4 regions of the Aeromonas sp. Marseille-Q7275 genome follow, and region 3 is predicted to be linked to each of the others. Evidence: predicted binding sites of a transcription regulator. Region 3 holds the regulator's gene; each other region holds the start of a gene.

Region 1 (5,145 bases), on a different contig from region 3:
GGGAAAAAGAGGGGGCCAGCCCCTCTGTCTCCTGGCCGGGCTTCTCCTCCCAAGACTCATCCAGTGGGGTCTCCCCATGGCGTTTCTTCGCCCTCAGGGCGTCGATGGCCAGATGGCGCATGCACTGGCAGAGCCAGGCCCAGGGGTAGTCGACGGGATAGGCGCTCTGACCGTGCCAGATCTTCAAAAAGCCCTCCTGCAGGATGTCCGCGGCCCACTGCTTGTCCTTGAGCAGGGCGTGGAGCATGGCATACAGAGGCTGGCCCGTCAGCCGGTAGAGGGCTTCAAATGCCTGCTTGTCCCTCTGCCGGCTGCGGGCGAGCAGGTGGGCAAGTTGCTGGTTGTCGATATTCACTCAGACCTCATAGTTGGACGCGGTGCCAGACATTCTTCACGCCGTCCCCGCTGCTCTGGCCGGGCTGCTCATCCTTGATCCAGCGATAGAGCGGTTGGCCACGGTAGCTCCACTGATAGTTGCCATCGTCGCGCAGGATCAGGCTGATGCCGACGTCTGCCGCCTTGCCGACGCCCGCCTTGGCCTGCTCCGCGCTGGCCAATGCCGGCGGCCACTTCTCGGCGCACTCAGCATAACAGGTTGATTTTCCTTGGGCATCCTTGTCGAAGCGGTAGAGGCTGAAGCCCTTGGCATCGACCAGATAGGCCTTGCCGTTCTCGGTCATCCGGGCGATGGGCAGCTGTTCGGCCCCGCTCAGGGGCTGGGTGTCCAGGGCCCAGGCCGAGGCGAGGGGCAGGCAGGCGAGGGTGATGAGGAACTTGTTCATGGCGTTCTCCTTGGGTCTGTTGGCGATGGTTTGTTTGGTTATGAGAAGTCAGGGGTTAACGGGTCCAACCATCCTGGGCGAAGAAGGGCTCACCTTGGGGGCTGTCGATGAAATCGATAAAGCGCTGGGTGCTGGCATCCGCCCCCTGCGCCTTGGTGATCAGCAGACCGCGATAGATGCGGCGCTCCGGCTCGATCTCGACGAAATCCGCCTTGTCCTGGTGGTTCAGGGGCCAGTGCACCCAGGTGATCCAGGCATCGGCTCGCTGGCCGGTGAAGGCCCGGAAACTGGCGCCGCTGCCCTGCTCGAAGGCGACGATGTTGCGCCTGAGCTTCTGCACATCGGCCAGCTTGCCCCTGCGCCCGGCCACGTCTTCCCAAAGGCCTGTGCCCGAGGTGTTGTAGCTGCCGAGTCCCTCGGTCACCACCACCTTGAGGGGGCGATTGATGAGATCCTCCACCCCCGTGATCCGCGCCGGGTTGCCCTTCTGCACCGCGATGACGCTGCGGCGCAGGTAGTAGGCGTGGGCGCTCTGCTTGTCGAGGAAGGGGTAGCTCTGCAGGTAGGCGGACATGGATTGCTCGGCCCCGGCGAAGATGAGATCGGCATCCTTGACGGCCCTGTCACGCCAGCTATGTTCGGGGCCGGCGGTGACCTCGACCGGGATCCCGGTCTCCTGCTGGAAGGCGGTAGCCGCCCGTTTCAGGGCGGTGTCCGGGCCGCCGGGGCCATAGAGGCGGATCACGCCGTCACCGGCCTGATGGACAGGGTCGGTCTGGGCAGACTGGGGGAGGGGGGTGGCCTGCAGTGGCTGGATGAGGGCCGAGCAGAACAGGGCGAGCCAGCGGGGTTGGGATTTCATCGTCTCTCCTTGATTGAGGTTCAAGCAAGAGACGAAGGAGGGAGGCGATTGGATGCAGCTGAGGAAAAATTAATTTATCAATAAAGCCGAACCTGCCTCAGGCGCAGCTATCGATAAAGGCTAGGAGCCTCCCAATTGCTGGTGGACCAGGGCCGCCAGCCGGGTGAGGGCGGCTTCCAGCGCCGGGCTCCAGGGATGGGCGCTGTTGAGGCGCAGGCAGTGGTTGTGCTGGCCCTGGCTCGAGAACAGGGCCCCGGGGGCCAACGAGAAGCCGCTGGCCAGCGCCTGGGCATAGAGGGCCCGGCTGTCGAGGCGCGCGTCGAATGTCAGCCAGAGGAAGTAGCCGCCGTCCGGGGTCGAGATATGCACCTCGTCCTGGAAGAGGCGCAGCAGGGCCGCCCGCATCTGCTGTTGGCGCTGGGCCAGGGTGTGGCGCAGGCGGCGAAAGTGGGCATCCACCCCGCCCTGGCGCAGCATGTCGGCGAGCGCCAGCTGGCTCGGCACATTGGTGGAGAGCGTCGACATCAGTTGCAGCCGCTGGATGCGCTCGGCATGGGATCCGGCCACCACCCAGCCGACCCGAAAGCCCGGCGCCAGGCACTTGGTCCAGGAGCCGCACAGCAGGCTGTCGCCCCGGGCGTCCCAGCGCTTGATGGGGCTGGGGCGCTCGCGGCCAAAATAGAGCTCGGCGTAGACGTCGTCCTCCACCAGGGGCACCTCATGGGTGTTAAGCAACGCCATCAGTTCCTGCTTGTGGCCATCCGGCATGGTGTGACCGAGGGGATGCTGCACGTTGCCCATCAGCCAGCACGCCTTGATGGGGCGCTGGGCGAGGGCCTCGGTGAGCAGGGCGAGATCGATGCCCACCCCGGGGATCACGGGGATCTCCACCACGTTGAGTTTGAGCCGCTCTATGGCCTGCAGGGCGCCGTAGAAGGTGGGGGACTCCACCACCACCCAGTCCCCAGGCTCGGTCAGCACCTGCAGGCTTAAGGAGAGCGCCTCCATGGCGCCGGTGGTGATGATGATCTCCTGGGGGTCCACCGCCAGGCCGTCGCTGGCGTAACGCTGGGCGATGGCGCGGCGCAGCGCCTCGTTGCCGGGAGGCAGATCTGCCACCGTGCTGAAGGGGTCGAGGCGGCGCATGCAGCTCGCCAGCGCCCGGCCGAGCTGGGGGTGGGGGAAGAGGGCGGGATCCGCCACCGCGAGCCCCAGCGGCACCAGCTCCCGGGACTTGCTCGCCTGCAACACCTCGAACACCAGATCGTTGATGTCCACCGAGCCGCTGTAGCGGGCCTGCTGGGCCGTGCCGGCGGGCAGCGGTGAGGTGGCGGCCTTGACGTAGTAGCCGGACTGGGGCCGCGCCAGGATGAGGCCGCGGCTCTCGAGCAGCTGATAGGCCTGCAGCACCGTCATGGGGCTCAAGTGATGGGTCTTGCAGCTCTGGCGGATGGAGGGGATGCGCTCCCCCGGCTGCCAGAGGCCGGTCTCTATTTGCTGCTGCAACAAGGCAGCCAGCTGACCGTAACGGGACATGGTGCGCCCTAACTGTTATAGGTAGATTTCACTATAACTGCATCTGTTATAGGTGTCATGGCACGTGTTGTACTTAACGGGCGAAAACCTGCCTGTTAAATGCAACATAGAGAGTCATGCATGATAAGCCTGGATGATGTGGTCAGCCTCTCCCGAATACAGTTCGGCGCGACGGCGATGTTCCACTTTCTGTTTGTGCCCCTCACCCTGGGGCTGTCCTGGATCCTGGTGATCGCCGAGTCCGCCTACGTGATGACCGGCAAGGTGATCTACAAGGACATCACCCGCTTCTGGGGCAAGCTGTTCGGTATCAACTTCGTCATGGGGGTCACCACCGGCATCACCCTGGAGTTCCAGTTCGGCACCAACTGGGCCTACTACTCCCACTACGTCGGCGACATCTTCGGCACCCCGCTGGCGGTGGAGGGGCTGATGGCCTTCTTCCTGGAATCCACCCTGGTCGGCCTCTTCTTCTTCGGCTGGGACAAGCTCTCCCGGGGTCAGCACCTGATGGTGACCATGCTGGTGGCGCTTGGCTCCAACCTCTCCGCGCTCTGGATCCTCATCGCCAACGGCTGGATGCAGAACCCGGTGGGGGCCGAGTTCAATCCCATGACGATGCGCATGGAGCTGGTGGACGTGGCGGCGGTGATCTTCAACCCGGTGGCCCAGGTCAAGTTCGTGCACACTGTGGCGGCGGGCTATGTGGCGGCTTCCTTGTTCGTGATGGGGGTGAGCAGCTGGTATCTGCTGCGCCGCATGGAGGTGCGCTTCGCCCTGCGATCCTTCGCCATCGCCTCTGGCTTTGGTCTGGCCGCCATCCTCTCGGTCATCGTGCTGGGGGACGAGTCGGGCTATCGCACCGGCGAGGTGCAGAAGGTGAAGCTCGCCGCTATCGAGGCGGAGTGGCACACAGAGCCGGCGCCCGCCTCCTTCACCCTGTTCGGCCTGCCGGATCAGAGCGCCGAGACCACTCACGCTGCGGTCAAGATACCCTATCTGATGGGCATCATCGCCACCCGCTCCCTGGATGAGCAGGTGACGGGTTTGAAAGATCTGAAGGCGCAGCATGAGGTGCGCATTCGCAGCGGCATGCTTGCCCACGACGCCCTGGAGGCGCTGCGCTCAGACGGCAGCAATGCCGCTGCCCGCGCCACCTTCGAGCGCCACCGCGCGGATCTCGGCTACGGCCTGCTGCTGACCCCCTACGCCGCCGATATCGGCAAGGCGGACGAGGCGGCCATCGCCCGGGCGGTCGACGACTCCATTCCCCAGGTGGCGCCGCTCTTTTGGAGCTTCCGGCTGATGGTGGGGATAGGGGTGGTGTTGCTCGGGCTCTTTGGTGCCGCCTTCCTGCAGCTGTGCCGGGGCAAGCTGGTGCAATCCCCCCGTTTGCTCAAGGCGCTGTTCTGGAGCATACCGCTGCCCTGGATTGCCATCGAGGCGGGCTGGTTCGTGGCGGAGTTCGGCCGCCAGCCCTGGACCATCAGCGACGTGCTGCCGGTGTCGGCCTCCGTCTCCTTGCTGCAACCTGGGCAACTCTGGTTCAGCCTCATCTCCATCTTCCTCATCTACAGCACGCTGCTGGTGGTGGAGCTGTTCTTGTTGCGTCACGTGATCCGCAAAGGGCCCGCCAGCCTGCAGACGGGTCGTTATCAAGGTGAAGTGTTGAAAAACGGGAGTCCCGTCTGATGGATTACGAAACCCTGAAACTCGTCTGGTGGGGGCTGGTGCTCTTCCTGCTCATCGGCTTCGTGGTGATGGATGGCTTCGATCTCGGGGTCGGCATGCTGCTCCCCGTGGTGGCCAAAACCGATGAGGAGCGGCGAGTGCTGCTCAACAGCGTTGGGCCCGTGTGGGAGGGCAACCAGGTGTGGCTCATCGCCGGTGCCGGTACCCTGTTCGCCGCCTGGCCCCTGGTCTATGCCGCCTCCTTCTCGGCGCTCTATGTGCCCTTCATGTTCC
Region 2 (5,145 bases), on a different contig from region 3:
ACCGATGCTGCCACCCTTGTGCGGACCGTAATGGTCGAAGGTGTGGTACAGCAGGCCGGTACCTGAAGTCATGGTCAGGAACTCGGTCTGGAAGCCGATCAGGCCACGGCTCGGGATCATGAAGTCCAGACGGACACGGCCCTTGCCATCCGGGGTCATGTTGGTCATCTCGCCCTTACGCAGGCCGAGTTGCTCCATCACTGAACCCTGGTGGATCTCTTCCACGTCGACGGTAACGGTTTCGAACGGTTCTTGCAGAACGCCGTCAACGGTACGCAGGATAACTTCCGGACGGGATACCGCCAGCTCGTAGCCTTCGCGACGCATGTTTTCGATCAGGATGGAGAGGTGCAGTTCACCACGGCCGGAGACGCGGAACTTGTCCGGATCTTCGGTCTCTTCCACGCGCAGGGCCACGTTGTGGACCAGTTCCTGATTCAGACGCTCCAGGATGTTGCGGGAGGTGACGAACTTGCCTTCTTTACCGGCGAACGGCGAGGTGTTGACCTGGAAGGTCATGTTCACGGTCGGCTCGTCAACGGAGAGCGGCGGCAGGGCTTCGACGGCATTGTTGTCACAGATGGTGTCGGAGATCTTCAGCTCGCCCAGACCGGTGATGGCGATGATGTCGCCCGCTTGCGCGTCGGCCACTTCGGTACGGGACAGACCCAGGTAACCCAGCACCTGACCGACCTTGCCGGTACGGTTCTTGCCGTTGGCACCCACGATGGTGACCTGCTGGTTGGTCTTGACGCGACCACGGGTGATACGGCCGATGCCGATGACGCCCACGTAGGAGTTGTAGTCCAGCTGGGAGATCTGCATCTGGAAACCGCCTTCGGTATCCGCAGCAGGGGCTTCGACGTTGTCGACGATGGCTTGGAACAGGGGTTCCATGTTGTCGGACGGTACGTCTTGGTCCAGGGTGGCCCAACCGTTCAGTGCAGAGGCGTAAACAACCTTGAAGTCCAGTTGCTCATCGGTGGCACCCAGGTTGTCGAACAGATCGAAGACCTGATCCATTACCCAGTCAGGACGAGCACCCGGACGGTCGATCTTGTTGATGACCACGATGGGCTTCAGACCCTGGGCGAATGCCTTCTGGGTCACGAAACGGGTTTGCGGCATCGGGCCGTCAACGGCGTCAACTAGCAGCAGCACGGAGTCAACCATGGAGAGCACGCGCTCAACTTCACCACCGAAGTCGGCGTGACCCGGGGTATCCACGATGTTGATGCGGTAGTCGTTCCAGCGGATCGCAGTGTTCTTGGCGAGAATGGTGATGCCACGTTCCCGTTCCAGATCATTGGAGTCCATGATCCGTTCCTGACCTTCGCTGGTGCGATCCAGAGTGCCGGATTGCTGCAGCAGCTTATCAACCAGAGTCGTTTTGCCGTGGTCAACGTGCGCAATAATCGCAATATTGCGTAAATTCTCTAACATTCTCGCCTCAAATCACCGGGTAAAATTGGGCGCTAATTGTACTCTCGCCTTTGTGATCTGCCTAGCAGAATTGCAGACCATTCGCGTACAACAGGGGATCTGGATCATGGACCCCGCGCCAAAAGCCTGCTTAGATGGCCTTGGCACGTTGGCGCACCACGATGGTGCACCAAAACGATCCAAGGTTGCACCACTTTGAGGCGCAGCCAAGCATGAAAGCGGGTGTCCCGACAGCCTGAAAGGGTGCAAATGCCCTGAAATCAAGCTGTCACAAACTTGGCACGATACTGGCTTATGTGAATGTGATGACGCATTCACCCAAAGAGTTTTAACACCGGAGGTTACTTAGCATGTCAGCCCAGAACGTTTTGGCCCTGATCCAGGAACACGAAGTCAAGTTTGTTGATCTGCGTTTTACCGACACCAAGGGTAAAGAGCAGCACGTATCCATTCCTTCCCACCAGGTCGACGAAGACTTCTTCGAAGACGGCAAGATGTTCGATGGCTCCTCCATCGGCGGCTGGAAGGGCATCAACGAGTCTGACATGGTGCTGATGCCGGATCCGGCCTCCGCCAAACTGGACCCGTTCACCGAAGAGACCACGCTGAACATCGTCTGTGACGTGCTTGAACCTGCCACCATGCAAGGCTATGACCGCGATCCGCGCTCCATCGCCAAGCGTGCCGAAGATTTCCTGAAAGCCAGCGGCATCGCTGACACCGTGCTGTTCGGGCCGGAGCCGGAATTCTTCATGTTCGACAACATCACCTTCTCCAACACCATGGGCCACAGCTTCGTGAAGATCGAATCCGAAGAAGCTGCCTGGAACTCGGGTACCGAGTACGAGCACGGCAACAAGGGTCACCGTCCCTTCGTCAAGGGTGGTTACTTCCCGGTTGCGCCGGTTGACTCCTCCCAGGACATCCGTGCTGCCATGTGTCTGGTGCTGGAAGAGATGGGCCAGGTCGTTGAAGCTCACCACCACGAAGTGGCCACTGCCGGTCAGAACGAGATCGCCACTCGCTTCAACACTCTCACGCTGAAAGCTGATGAAGTGCAGGTGCTGAAGTACGTGATCCACAACGTGGCCCACGCCTACAACAAGACTGTCACCTTCATGCCGAAACCCATGTTCGGTGACAACGGCTCCGGCATGCACTGCCACCAGTCCCTGGCCAAGAACGGCGTCAACCTGTTCGCCGGCGACCTGTACGGCGGTCTGTCCGAGATGGCGCTGCACTACATCGGCGGCATCATCAAGCACGCCAAGGCCATCAACGCCTTCGCCAACCCGACCACCAACTCCTACAAGCGTCTGGTGCCGGGCTATGAAGCCCCTGTCATGCTGGCCTACTCCGCCCGCAACCGCTCTGCCTCCATCCGTATCCCGGTTGTGCCGAGCCCGAAAGCCCGCCGCATCGAAGTGCGCTTCCCGGATCCGGCTGCCAACCCCTACCTGGCCTTCGCAGCCCAGCTGATGGCCGGTCTGGACGGCATCATCAACAAGATCCATCCGGGCGATGCCATGGACAAGAACTTGTATGACCTGCCGCCGGAAGAAGCCGCAGAAGTGCCGACCGTTGCCGGTTCCCTGGACGAGGCCCTGTCCGCACTGGATGCTGATCGCGAGTTCCTGACCCGTGGCGGCGTCTTCAGCGACGACTTCATCAACTCCTACCTGGAGCTGAAGCAGCATGACGTGGATCGTGTCCGCATGACCCCGCACCCGCTGGAGTTCGAGCTGTACTACTCCGTCTAATCCGGTGTCCTTGCTTCATCATGACAAACCCGCCATCTGGCGGGTTTTTTATCTAAGGGGCTGAAATATCATGACCCATGGCCTCACACAGCATGGGGCATACGGCTCGTCGAGCCCATTCTTCACCGCGGATCCGACAATAAGCCCGACATTTTTTTCTCTGATAGGATTAAGGTGAACCCCGTCAAGGAGAGATGGATGAAAACAGTACACCCGACATGGACGCTGGGCCTCTTGCTGATGATCTCCTGCACCGCCCAGGCGGCCAGAGTCTATTCCTGGATAGATCCCCAAGGGGTGACCCATTACACAGACGCCCCTCCCCCCGGCAAGAACGCCAGGGAAATAGACCTGCGGGTCTCCCCCCTCATCGGCACCTCGCCCCACTCGGTCCAGGTCGACGACTTCAACAGCCTGACCGGCGTCGATGCCAGGAAGGCCCTGGAGGCCGCCCCCCTGGAGATAGAACTGCTCTCCCCCGAGCCGGGCAGCACACTGCGCGACAACACGGGCAACATCGTCTTCCAGGCCCAGGTCCATCCCCAGGCGCCGGTGCAATATGACGTGCGCCTGCTGCTGAACGACAAGGCCATTCCCCTCGTTCACAACAGCCTGGCCATCCGGGTGGAGAACCTCCCTCGCGGCGCCTACGAGGCGCGGCTCGAGCTGCTCGCCAAAGACGGTACGATCCTTGCTAAATCCAAAGCAGCCACCTTTTACCTGCATAGAACGACTGTGAATCAGGCTCCCAAAGCCACCCCCAAGGCCAATTAGGGGTGATGTGACGCACCGATGCGGGTAAACTCAATGCACCATATCGGTGCATAACAGGTGTAAAGCACCGTTTTAGGGAGAAACCTGTGCCAACCCGCTTGGATCACGCCAAGACACTCTTGGACAACCTGCTGACCGCCGTCATCCTGATGGATGAGCGGCTCTGCATTCAATTCGTCAACCCGGCGGCCGAACAGCTGCTTTCCCTCAGCGAACGGCGACTGATCGGGATCGAACTGCCCCATCTGCTGGAGCACATCTCCCTCGACCTGCAACGATTCAAGCAGTGCCTCATTTCAGGGCAGGGCTTCACCGACAGCGAAGTCACCCTGGTGGTGGAGGGAGAGCCCAGGCTGGTGGAGATCAGCGTGAGCCCCATGGCCGACCACGAGCAGCGGCTGATGGTGGTGGAGCTGCGCAAGATCGATCAGCAGAAGAAGATCAGCCAGGAGCTGCAGCAACATGCCCAGCAGCAGGCCGCCAAGGAGCTGGTGCGCGGGCTGGCCCACGAGATAAAGAACCCCCTCGGGGGATTGCGCGGCGCCGCCCAGCTGCTGCAAAAGGAGTTGCCCGACCCAGCCCTGCGTGAATATACCGGCATCATCATAGAGCAGGCCGATCGCCTGCGGGTACTGGTCGATCGTCTGCTCGGCCCCCAGCGACCGGGACGCCATCAGATGCACAATGTGCATTCGGTGCTGGAGCAGGTGCGCCGTCTGGTGGATCTGGAGCTGCCGCCCCAGATCCGCATCGAGCGGGATTACGACCCCAGCATTCCCGAGTTCGAGATGGAGCCGGACCAGCTGCAGCAGGCGTTTCTCAACATAGTTCGCAATGCCGCCGAAGCCCTCGGCGATCAGACCGGGCTCATCCGCATCAAGACCCGCACCGCCTTCCAGATCACCATCCACGGTCAACGCTACCGCCTGGCCGCCGAGATCAAGATCGTCGACAACGGTCCCGGCATTCCCGATGCCATTCGCGACACCCTCTTCTACCCCATGATCACCGGCAAGGAGGGGGGCACAGGCCTCGGCCTCTCCATCGCCCAGAACCTGATCGATCAGCACAAGGGACGCATAGATTGCATCAGCTGGCCCGGCCACACCGAATTCACCATCTACCTACCACTTCGCAAATAAGGGAACCTCATGACAGCAAAAGTGTG
Region 3 (5,145 bases):
TCTTCCGGGCCCTCCACCTGCACCTCCACCTGCTTGCCCTGGGCGGAGTCCAGCATCAGCAGGCCGATCACGCTGTCCGCATCGGCCTCGATGCCGTCCTCGTTGCGCAGCAGCACATGGGCATCGAATCCCTGCACCAGCTCGAACAGCATCATGGCCGGTCTGGCATGGATTCCCAGCTTGTTTTTGACTTCTACCGAGGCGGAAACTGTCATCTGAACATCCTGTGGGTCTGTCAGGCTTGGGTGGAGCGCTTGTCCAGCGTGCGGTGACGGATCTGCACGTTCTTGCCAAGCAGTCGGAAGGTGCTGGCCAGCCGCTCGGCGATGAACACCGAACGATGCTGTCCGCCGGTACAACCTATGCCGACGGTCACATAGCTGCGATTGTTGCGCTCCAGGTGGGGCAACCAGGTCACCAGCATGTTCTCTATCTGCTGGATGAACAGCATCACGTCCGCCTGGGCCGAGAGGTAGTTGGCCACGGGCTCATCCTGACCGGTAAACGGCTTGAGCTCCGGGATCCAGTGGGGGTTGGGTAGGAAACGGGCATCGAACACGAAGTCCGCATCCTTGGGGATGCCGTATTTGAAGCCGAACGACTCGAACACCAGCACCAGCTCGTTCTCTTTCTTGCCGAGCACCCGGGTCTTGATGAGCTCGCTGAGGTCGTGGATGCTGAGGTTGGTGGTATCGATGCGCAGATCGGCGGTCGAGGAGAGGGGCGCCAGCAGGTGGGTCTCTTCCCGGATCGCCTCATCCAGCGACAGCTGCTTGCGGGACAGAGGGTGCAGCCGACGGCTCTCGCCATAGCGCTTGAGCAGGGTCCCGTTGTCTGCATCGAAGAAGAAGCTGGAGAACTCCACTCGCCCCTCGTTGCGCACCTGGGTCAGCAGGTTGTCGAGCTTGTCTGGCTGGGTCGGCAGGTTGCGCACGTCTATGCTGACCGCCAGCTTGTCATACTGGCTCTCCACCGAGACGATCAGCTGGGGCAGCAGGTTGACCGGCAGGTTATCCACGCAGTAGTAACCCAGATCCTCCAGCACCCTCAGGGCCACCGTCTTGCCGGAGCCCGAACGACCGCTTACCACTATTAACTGCATCTTGTCCCCTCACGCCAACGTGGCGGTGTCAGACCCGGCATCAGGCCGAAGTCATGATCTGATAGAGTTCTTCGTCGCTGGTCGCCTGGCGCAACTGGCGGCAGACGGCCTTGTCACCCAGCTTGGATGCCATCAGGGAAAGGGTCTTGAGATGCTGCTTGCACTCGCTTTCCGGCACCAGCAATGCAAAGAGCAGGTCAACCGGTTGATTGTCGATAGAATCGAAAGGGATGGGTTCGGAGAAGGTCATCAGCACGGCGGTCGGCGCAAAGGCGTCGTCGATCCGGCCGTGGGGAATGGCGATACCGGCACCGATCCCGGTACTGCCCATCTTTTCCCGCGCCAGCAGGCTTTCGAACAGCACCTGGCGGGAGGCGCCGAGGCGCTCTGCGGCCAGCTCACTGATGATCTCAAGGGCGCGTTTCTTGCTGGTACAAGGGACCGCACTCTTGGTGCAGTCCCGACTCAGTATGTGTTCAAGTTGCATAGTTATTTTTGATTTAACTTATCTTTGTGCTTGATGATCTGCCGATCCAGTTTATCCAGCAGGGTATCAATCGCCGCATACATGTCGGCATGCTGCGAATTGGCGAACACCTCTCCCCCGCTGACGTGCAGCTTGGCTTCGGCGATCTGGTTCAGTTTTTCGACGCTCAACACCACATGTACGTTGTTGATATGGTCAAAGTGACGCTCGAGTTTGGCAAATTTGTTATTCACATAATCACGCAGAGCTTCGGTAATCTCGACATGGTGTCCGGTCAGGTTAATTTGCATAACGTCTTCCTTTTGTTTGCCTAAACCAGGCGTTTGCGCTGATTGGATGGCGGGATCAACAAGGATTCACGGTACTTTGCGATCGTGCGTCTCGCCACCATAATACCCTGTTCGGCCAGCAAATCCGCGATCTTGCTATCACTAAGCGGTTTGGCCGGGTTTTCGGCCGTCACCAGCTTCTTGATCAGGGCGCGAATTGCGGTCGATGAGCACTCTCCTCCTCCCTCCGTATTGACATGACTGGAGAAAAAAAACTTCAGTTCAAAGATGCCACGGGGCGTATGCATGTACTTCTGGGTCGTCACCCGTGAAATCGTCGACTCGTGCATCTCCACCGCCTCGGCGATGTCGTTGAGTACCATGGGCTTCATGGCCTCTTCACCGTATTCGAAGAAGCCCTGCTGCTGCTCGACGATGCAGCTGGCCACCTTGAGCAGGGTGTCGTTGCGACTCTCCAGACTCTTGATGAACCACTTGGCCTCCTGCAAATGGGAGCGAATGAACTGGGTATCCGTGCTGCTGCGGGCATTGCGTGCCATGGCCGCATAGGCCTCGTTGACACGGATGCGCGGCGCCGAATCCGGGTTGAGCTCAACCACCCACTTCGCCCCCTTCTTGACCACGGAGACATCCGGGATCACGTATTGCGACTCGCTCTGGATGATGCCATTGCCGGGTCTGGGCTCCAGTTGCTGGATGAGATCCAGCACCTCCTTGAGATCGCTCTCCTTGAGCCGGGTCTTGCGCGCCAGGGTGCGGTAGTCACGGTTGCCGAGCAGGTCCATGTGCTCGCGGATCACCTCCCTTGCCTCATTGAGCCAGGGCAGATCCGGCGAGTACTGACCAAGCTGGATCAGCAGACACTCCTGCACCGAGCGAGCGGCTATGCCGACCGGATCGAAATGCTGCACCCGCTTGAGCACGGCTTCCACTTCATCCAGTTCAACTTCTACCTCTTCACTGCTGACTGCAGCCTGAATATCTTCGAGAGAGGCGGTCAAGTAGCCGGACTCGTCGATGGCATCGATGATGGCGAGGGCGATCGCGGCATCCAGATCGCTGAACGGCGTCAGTCGCATCTGCCACAGCAGATAGTCCTGCAGGTTTTCGGTGGTTTCCCCCTGATAGACGCTGTCTTCCCCGTCATGAATGGGGCCGGCGCTCTGGGCGGTCCCGGCGGAGTAGACCTCATCCCAGGTGGTGTCCACCGGCAGTTCATCCGGCATGCTGTCCTGCGCCATGGCGTCGCTGGAGTCGAGTTGACTGGCGTCCTGGGGCTCTATCGGGCTGGTTTCCTGCGCCTCATTCTCCTCCTGCTCCAGCAAGGGGTTATTATCGAGCGCTTGCTGAATTTCCTGCTGGAGTTCCAGAGTGGAGAGCTGGAGCAGACGAATCGCTTGTTGTAATTGTGGCGTCATGGTCAGGGACTGACCGAGACGCAACTGTAATGTCGGCTTCATCTACGTCGGGATATCCTTATGTTCAGCGAGGCAGTCACCTAACAAAAATGAGGGGTGCCCCCTTACTATAGACTGAATTGATCGCCCAAATAGACGCGCTTGACCTGCTCATCGGCGAGGATATCGGCCGGCGCCCCCTCGGCAATCATCTTGCCGTGGCTGACGATGTAGGCCTTCTCGCACACATCCAGCGTCTCTCTGACGTTGTGGTCCGTGATCAGCACGCCCAGCCCTCTTTCCTTCAGATGCTGGATGATCTTCTTGATGTCTATGACCGAAATGGGATCAACACCTGCAAAGGGTTCATCCAACAGGATGAATCGCGGCTCTGCCGCCAGCGCCCGGGCAATCTCGACCCGGCGTCGCTCCCCGCCAGACAGGCTCTGACCCAGGCTGTCGCGAATATGGGTGATGTTGAACTCTTCCAGCAACTGCTCGACCTTATCCTCACGCTCCTCGCGGCTCAACCCCTTGCGGGTCTGCATGACCCCCATCAGGTTGTCGAACACCGACAGGCGCCGGAAGATGGAGGCCTCCTGAGGCAGGTAGCCGATGCCATTGCGGGCGCGGATATGCATGGGCTGCAGGCTGATGTCCTGCTCGTCGATGGTGATGAGACCCGCATCCCGCTGCACCAGGCCCACGATCATGTAGAAGGAGGTGGTCTTGCCGGCACCATTCGGGCCGAGCAGCCCCACTATCTGGCCGGTGCCCACTTCCAGGCTCACGTCGCTGACCACCATGCGGCGCTTGTAGCTCTTCTGCAAACCCGTTGCTTTTAACACTGCCATGGCTTCTGTTTCCTACTTCTTCTGATCGGCGGGTTTGTCGAAGTTTTCTACCTGATCCGGCAGGAACACCGTCTTGACGCGCTGGGTGGGTCCCTTGCTCTCGGCGATCATCTTCTGCTTGACGATGTCGTAGCGGATGAGGTCGCCGGTGACCTGGCTGTCTTCCTGCTTGAGCTGACCGTTGCCCGTGATGGTGACCAGACGGTTCTTCAGCTCGTAGCGAATGCTGTTGCCGTGGGCATTGACCGGCTTGCCGTTGTCCAGGATCTGGAAGAAGGTGGCAGGATTGCCATAGGCGGTCATCACCTCTGCGCCCTTGTCGCCGGAGCGGATCACCACCACCTTGTCGGCCTTAATCTTGATGGTGCCCTGGGTGATGATCACGTCTTCGCTGAAGGTGATGCGGTTGTCCTGCATCTCGGCCACTTGCTTGACCGCATCCACATAGACCTTCTCGGCAAAGTCGGACTCTTTGGCGCTCACTGTACTGCACAGCAGCAGGGCCGCGAGGGCCAGATTAACGTTTTTCATTGAAATAAGTGGCATGGCCTTTATCCAGTAATTCGAAATATTTACGATCCAGATGGCCCTTCAGGCCAACGCCCTCGGTCTGGAATTCCTGACCCACTATGCTGATGTGCTGGTTGCTTCTCACGTCCTGGGTCACCAGATCCAGCTCCAGATAGGGGGTATCCAGCGTGGAGATGAAAGACGCCGGCAGCAGGCCGTCCAGATGGACCTTGTCACGCAGGATCACGTTGTCATCTGTGTTGAGCACCCCGGTTTCGGCCGTGACCTTCCACTCGGCCTCCCCCTGCTCATCGAACATGTAGACCACCGGCTTGTCGAAGGTGGCCTGCTCGAGGATCTGGTAATACTCCGCATATTCGGACTCCAACCGCTCGGTCCGCTTGCCCTGCTCGTTGAAGCGGGTCGTGACCAGGTTCTTGGCGGTGAAGTCCGGTTGATAGTTCTCTACCTTGGCAGCCGGTTCGGGCGCCAGCTCGATCTCGCC
Region 4 (5,145 bases), on a different contig from region 3:
GCCATGACCCCTGAGCGGCGTTGCCGCCCGCCGGATTGGCCGGGTTGAGCTTCTGCTGGCGCGCCAGCAGGGCCGCCAGGGTATCGGCATAGTATTCGTTCTGCTCCTTGGGGGGAGCCGAGCGCGTCATCTGCTTGCCCGCAGACGAGATATTGACGCTCTCATCGTTCAACTGACGGCGAACCGGCGCATCTTTAGGTCCAGGCACCTGGGACTGATAATCGACGGCCGCGACTATCTCCACCCCACCGGTGACCTTTTTGTTGGACATGATGACGGCATCCGGCCCGAGAGTCTCCTTGACCTCGGCCAGCGCCGTGCGCATGTCTTTGGCAAAAAACCGCTTAATCTTCACCCGTCATCTCCGCTAACTAGCCCTGTCCCACCGCACTGACGATGCGGATCTGCTTGTCATCAGGCACTTCCTGATAAGACAGGACGCGTAATCCAGGAATGGCATTCTTGACAAATTTCGCCAGGGTATTGCGCAATATCCCCGATGTCAGAAGCACGGCCGGCTGGCCTTCCAGTTCTTGTCGTTGAGTGGCTTCCACCAGGGAGCGCTGCATCCGCTCCGCCAGTCCCGGTTCTATACCGGCGCCATCTCCCCCACCTGCTTGCAGGGATTGATGCAATATGCGTTCCAGTTCTGGTGAAAGGGTGATCACCGGCAGCTCGGGCTCGGGGCCGGCAATCTCCTGCACGATCAGCCTGCGCAGGGCGATACGGCAGGCGGCGGTCAGCACTTCCGGGTCAGGACTGCGTGGCGCATATTCCACGAGGGTCTGCAGGATAGTGCGCATATCGCGAATTGGCACGCCTTCATTGAGGAGATTTTGCAATACCTTGACCAGGTTGCCCATGCTGATCACCTCGGGAACCAGCCCTTCCACCAGCTTGCTCTGATGCTTCCCTATCATGTCCAGCAGTTGCTGCACCTCGTCGTGACCCAGCAGCAGGGCGGCATGGTTGGAGAGGATCTGGCTCAGGTGGGTTGCCACCACGGTGGCCGCATCCACCACTGTGTAGCCAAGGGTCTGGGCCTGGGAGACCTGATCCTTGGCGACCCAGACAGCTTCCAGTCCGAACGCGGGATCCTGGGTCGCTATGCCCTGGATCTGGCCGAACACCTGACCCGGGTTGATGGCCATCTCCTTGTCGTGATAGACGGTGGCCTCGCCGGTGCTCACCCCCATCAGGGTGATGCGGTACTGGTTGGGGGCGAGATCCAGGTTGTCGCGGATGTGCACCGCAGGCACCAGGAAGCCGAACTCCTGGGAGAGCTTCTTGCGCACCCCCTTGATCCGGTTGAGCAGCTCGCCCCCCTGGTTCTTGTCCACCAGCGGGATGAGCTGATAGCCCACCTCCAGGCCTATGATGTCCACCGGCATGACGTCATCCCAGCTCAGGTCCTTCTGCTCCACCGGGGCATCCCCCTGGGCCGGCAAGAGTTCACCGCTCGCCGCCCTCGCCTTGTTCAGTTTCTCCCGGCGCAGCAGCCACCAGGCCCCCGCTGCCGCCACGGCCCCCAGACTCAGGAAGGCCAGGTGCGGCATGCCGGGCACGCTGCCCATCATCAGCAGTATGCCGGCGGAGATCACCAGCGCCTTGGGGTTCTCGAACAGTTGGCCGAGCACGGCCGTGCCCATGTCCTGATCGGTATTTTGACGGGTGACTATGATGGCGGCGGCGATGGAGAGCAGCAGTGAGGGGATCTGGGCAACCAGGCCGTCACCTATGGCGAGCAGGGTGTAGATCTCGGCCGCTTCGCCGAAGCTGAGCTGGTGCTGCATCATGCCGATGATGAAGCCACCGATGATGTTGATGAAGAGGATCATGATGCCGGCGACGGCATCCCCCTTCACGAATTTGGAGGCACCGTCCATGGAGCCGTAGAAGTCAGCTTCCTGGGTCACGTCCTGACGGCGCTTCTTCGCCTCTTCCTGGTTGATGAGACCGGCGTTCAGGTCCGCATCTATGGCCATCTGCTTGCCGGGCATGGCATCCAGGGTGAAGCGGGCGCTCACCTCGGAGATCCGGCCCGCACCCTTGGTGACCACCACGAAGTTGATGATCACCAGGATCATGAAGACGATGATGCCCACCGCATAGTTGCCGCCGATCACCACGTTGCCGAAGGCCTCGATCACATGGCCCGCCGCCGCGCTGCCGTTGTGGCCTTCCAGCAGCACCACCCGGGTGGAGGCGACGTTGAGGGCGAGTCGCAGCAGGGTCGCTATCAGCAGGACTGTGGGGAAGGCGGCAAACTCCAGCGGCCGACGGGTATAGACGGCCACCAGCAGCACCACTATGGAGAGGGCGATGTTGAAGGAGAAGAGGATATCCAGCATCAGGGGCGGTATGGGGAGCACCACCATGCCGAGGGAGGCGAGCACCAGCAACGGGGTCCCTATCCCCTTGCTGAGCAACCATCTGTACTCTTTGAAACGGCTCACTCCAGCCTTGAATCCCATCGTTCTTCTCGATTTACCACTGCCGATGGCGAATTAAAGCAAATATCAAGCCAATTACCCAATGGCTTGATCTATATGGATTTTATTTTGATGCTGTCAGAAGTCCGTCGGAGGACTTGTTCGGGTAGCTTGATGGGCAGCGAGGTGTTGCCCGCAAATCCCGCTCAAACGGGCAACGCCATGGTGATCAGTGTGGGGAATAGCGCGCTGATCCATGCAAACGGGGCGGGAGCGAGGTTAGTTGCAATATTCAGGTGGCACAGTGGACAGCTCCCTGACAACGGGAGCAGTCAACGCCTCAGAGCAGTGACGACTTGTGATAGTCCGGTGGCACAATGGGCTGAACCATGGCGCTCAGGGCAGCCAGCCTCCACTGAACACCAGACTACCTGCGATATTCCGGTGCCATAGTGGACAGATCCTTGGGGATGGAGACAACCAGCGCCTCCCAAAATAGAGATTACTTGCGATATTCCGGCGGAATGGGGAGATCCCTGGCGACCGGGGTCGGACGGCGGCCACGGCCACGGCGGAACTTCTTGAGCTGATAGACGTAGGCCAGCACCTGGGCCACGGCGGCAAAGAGCCCCTCGGGGATCTCCTGGCCAATCTCGGTGGCATGGTAGATGGCCCGGGTCAGGGGCGGCGAGGACATCACGGGGATGTCGTATTCCCGCGCTATCTCCCGGATCTTCATCGCCACCTCGTCCACCCCCTTGGCCAGCACCTTGGGGGCGGCCCCCGGCTTGCCCGCGTCGTACTTCAGGGCAACCGAGTAGTGGGTCGGGTTGGTGATGATGACGTCCGCCTTGGGCACATCCCCCATCATGCGGCGCATCGCCATCTGCATCTGCAACTGGCGTATCCGCCCCTTGACCTCGGGCTTGCCCTCGCTGTCCTTGAACTCGTCCTTGATCTCCTGCTTGGTCATCTTGAGCTGGCGATTGTGGTTCCAGGTCTGGAAGGGCACGTCTATAGCGACGATGGGGATCAGGGCGCAGCAGAGGATGATCAGCATCCACAGCAGCAGATCCAGGGCGTCTATGATGCCGCCGGGGAAACCCTCGAGGGAGAGATTGAGCAGGTGATTGAACTGGCTCGACAGCATCCACCAGGCGAACAGGCTGATGAACACCACCTTGGCGATTGACTTGACGAGCTCCACCAGGGACTGCACCCCAAACATCCTCTTCAAACCACTCAAGGGGCTCAACTTGCTCCACTTGGGCAACATGGCCTCGGAGGAGAAGTTCATCCCCCCCAGCAATGTGTTGCCCACGAAGGCGGCTATGGTCACCAGCAGGAACAGCAGGCCGAGGGGTTGCAGCAGCTCCCACAGCAGGGTGGGCAGCATGACCCCCATGGCGTTGGGATCGAAGGCCTGATCCCGGTCCAGGGTAAAGCCCATGGTGAGCACCTTGACCATGGCACCCGCCAGGCTCTCCTTGATCATCAGCAAGCCGAACACGGTCGCCAGCAGGACGCTGGCGGTTCCCAGCTCCTTGGAGCGTGCAATCTGCCCTTTTTCCCGGGCCTGTTGCAGTCGTTTGCCCGTGGGTTGTTCTGTGCGTTCCTGATCGGTATCAGCCACGCTGACCCCCGACTGACTGGCCGCTGTCGATCAGCCAGCCGATAGCATGGCCTGGTTGTTCGGTGCCATTGACCCGATCGGTATCAATGGCATGCAGTCCCCCGACTGACTGGCCGTTGTAGATCAGCCAGCCGATAGCATGGCCTGGTTGTTCGGTGCCGTTGACCCGCTCGGTATCAATGAGATGCAGTCTCCCGACTGGCTGGCAACTGTCGAGCAGACCGGTATCAACCATTCTGCCCCCCCAGGCACTGGACCTTGATAAGCTCGCAGCTGGTCTCCTGCACCCGCTCCCAGAGGGAATCGAAGTGCCCCATGAAACCCCCTATGGTGAGCCAGAGGATGAAGAGGCCCGACATCATGCTGACCGCAAAGCCGATGCTGAAGATGTTGAGCTGGGGGGCCGCCCGGGTCATGACTCCGAACGCGAAGTTGATGAGCAGCAGGGCTATGATGGCCGACAGAGCCATCACCAGGGAGGCCTGGTACATGACCCCGAGGAAGCTCACCAGGCTGCGGATGGCGGGCAGGCTGAGCCCGCTGTCCGAGACCGGCAGGGTCTCGAAGCTCAGTACCACCATCCTGATCATCAGGAGATGGCCATCCACCGCCAGGAACACCAGGGTCGCCAGCATCAGGTAGAACTGGCCCACCACGGGGGCCGACTGGCCGTTCATGGGATCCACCAGGGTGGCGAAGCCCAGGCTGGTCTGCATGGCGATGATCTGGCCCGCCATCACGAAGCTTTCCAGCAGAAACTGGGTCATGAGGCCGAGCGCTATGCCGATGAGCAGCTGCTGCCCCAGCACCAGGAAGCTGCCGACGGAGAACAGCTCCACCTTGGGCATGGGGGGCAGCAGAGGGGCGATGATGAAGGTGATGGCGAGCGCCAGCCCCATGCGAACGTTGGCAGGAGCGAGCCGGCTGCCGAACACCGCCATCACCATCAGCAGGCTGCTCACCCGGGCAAGCGGCCAGAGCACGGACGCCAGCCACTCCATGATCACCGCAGTGGTATAGCTCACGCCGCCGCTCCGAAAGCCGTGGGACGGGTCGTCATCGGCAGCCTGATGGTCGCAA

What was found. The regulator sigma-54, encoded in region 3, starts transcription at its own class of promoters, with help from an activator protein. The targets are predictions, from matches to a motif close to TGGCACNGTTTTNGCTT.
Region 1: the regulator sigma-54 is predicted to act here: its motif matches at 3,239-3,255, upstream of ACWPWQ_RS11050 (cytochrome ubiquinol oxidase subunit I).
Region 2: the regulator sigma-54 is predicted to act here: its motif matches at 1,721-1,737, upstream of glnA (glutamate--ammonia ligase).
Region 4: the regulator sigma-54 is predicted to act here: its motif matches at 2,511-2,527, upstream of flhA (flagellar biosynthesis protein FlhA).

The regions. Positions count from the first base shown of each region.
Region 1 covers NZ_CBCPLW010000010.1:8,832-13,976, forward strand. The annotation lists gene ACWPWQ_RS11030 (RNA polymerase sigma factor) at 1-355, opposite strand, end outside; gene ACWPWQ_RS11035 (COG4315 family predicted lipoprotein) at 363-782, opposite strand; gene ACWPWQ_RS11040 (substrate-binding domain-containing protein) at 838-1,644, opposite strand; gene ACWPWQ_RS11045 (aminotransferase-like domain-containing protein) at 1,765-3,180, opposite strand; gene ACWPWQ_RS11050 (cytochrome ubiquinol oxidase subunit I) at 3,301-4,872, shown strand; gene cydB (cytochrome d ubiquinol oxidase subunit II) at 4,872-5,145, shown strand, end outside.
Region 2 covers NZ_CBCPLW010000027.1:7,771-12,915, reverse strand. The annotation lists gene typA (translational GTPase TypA) at 1-1,443, opposite strand, end outside; gene glnA (glutamate--ammonia ligase) at 1,794-3,203, shown strand; gene ACWPWQ_RS19385 (DUF4124 domain-containing protein) at 3,402-3,977, shown strand; gene glnL (nitrogen regulation protein NR(II)) at 4,064-5,119, shown strand; gene glnG (nitrogen regulation protein NR(I)) at 5,129-5,145, shown strand, end outside.
Region 3 covers NZ_CBCPLW010000018.1:28,509-33,653, reverse strand. The annotation lists gene npr (PTS phosphocarrier protein NPr) at 1-215, opposite strand, end outside; gene rapZ (RNase adapter RapZ) at 236-1,102, opposite strand; gene ptsN (PTS IIA-like nitrogen regulatory protein PtsN) at 1,143-1,589, opposite strand; gene hpf (ribosome hibernation promoting factor) at 1,592-1,879, opposite strand; gene ACWPWQ_RS16210 (RNA polymerase factor sigma-54) at 1,900-3,339, opposite strand; gene lptB (LPS export ABC transporter ATP-binding protein) at 3,405-4,130, opposite strand; gene lptA (lipopolysaccharide transport periplasmic protein LptA) at 4,143-4,661, opposite strand; gene lptC (LPS export ABC transporter periplasmic protein LptC) at 4,648-5,145, opposite strand, start outside.
Region 4 covers NZ_CBCPLW010000034.1:15,188-20,332, reverse strand. The annotation lists gene flhF (flagellar biosynthesis protein FlhF) at 1-355, opposite strand, end outside; gene flhA (flagellar biosynthesis protein FlhA) at 372-2,474, opposite strand; gene flhB (flagellar biosynthesis protein FlhB) at 2,935-4,065, opposite strand; gene ACWPWQ_RS20840 (hypothetical protein) at 4,058-4,300, opposite strand; gene fliR (flagellar biosynthetic protein FliR) at 4,293-5,090, opposite strand.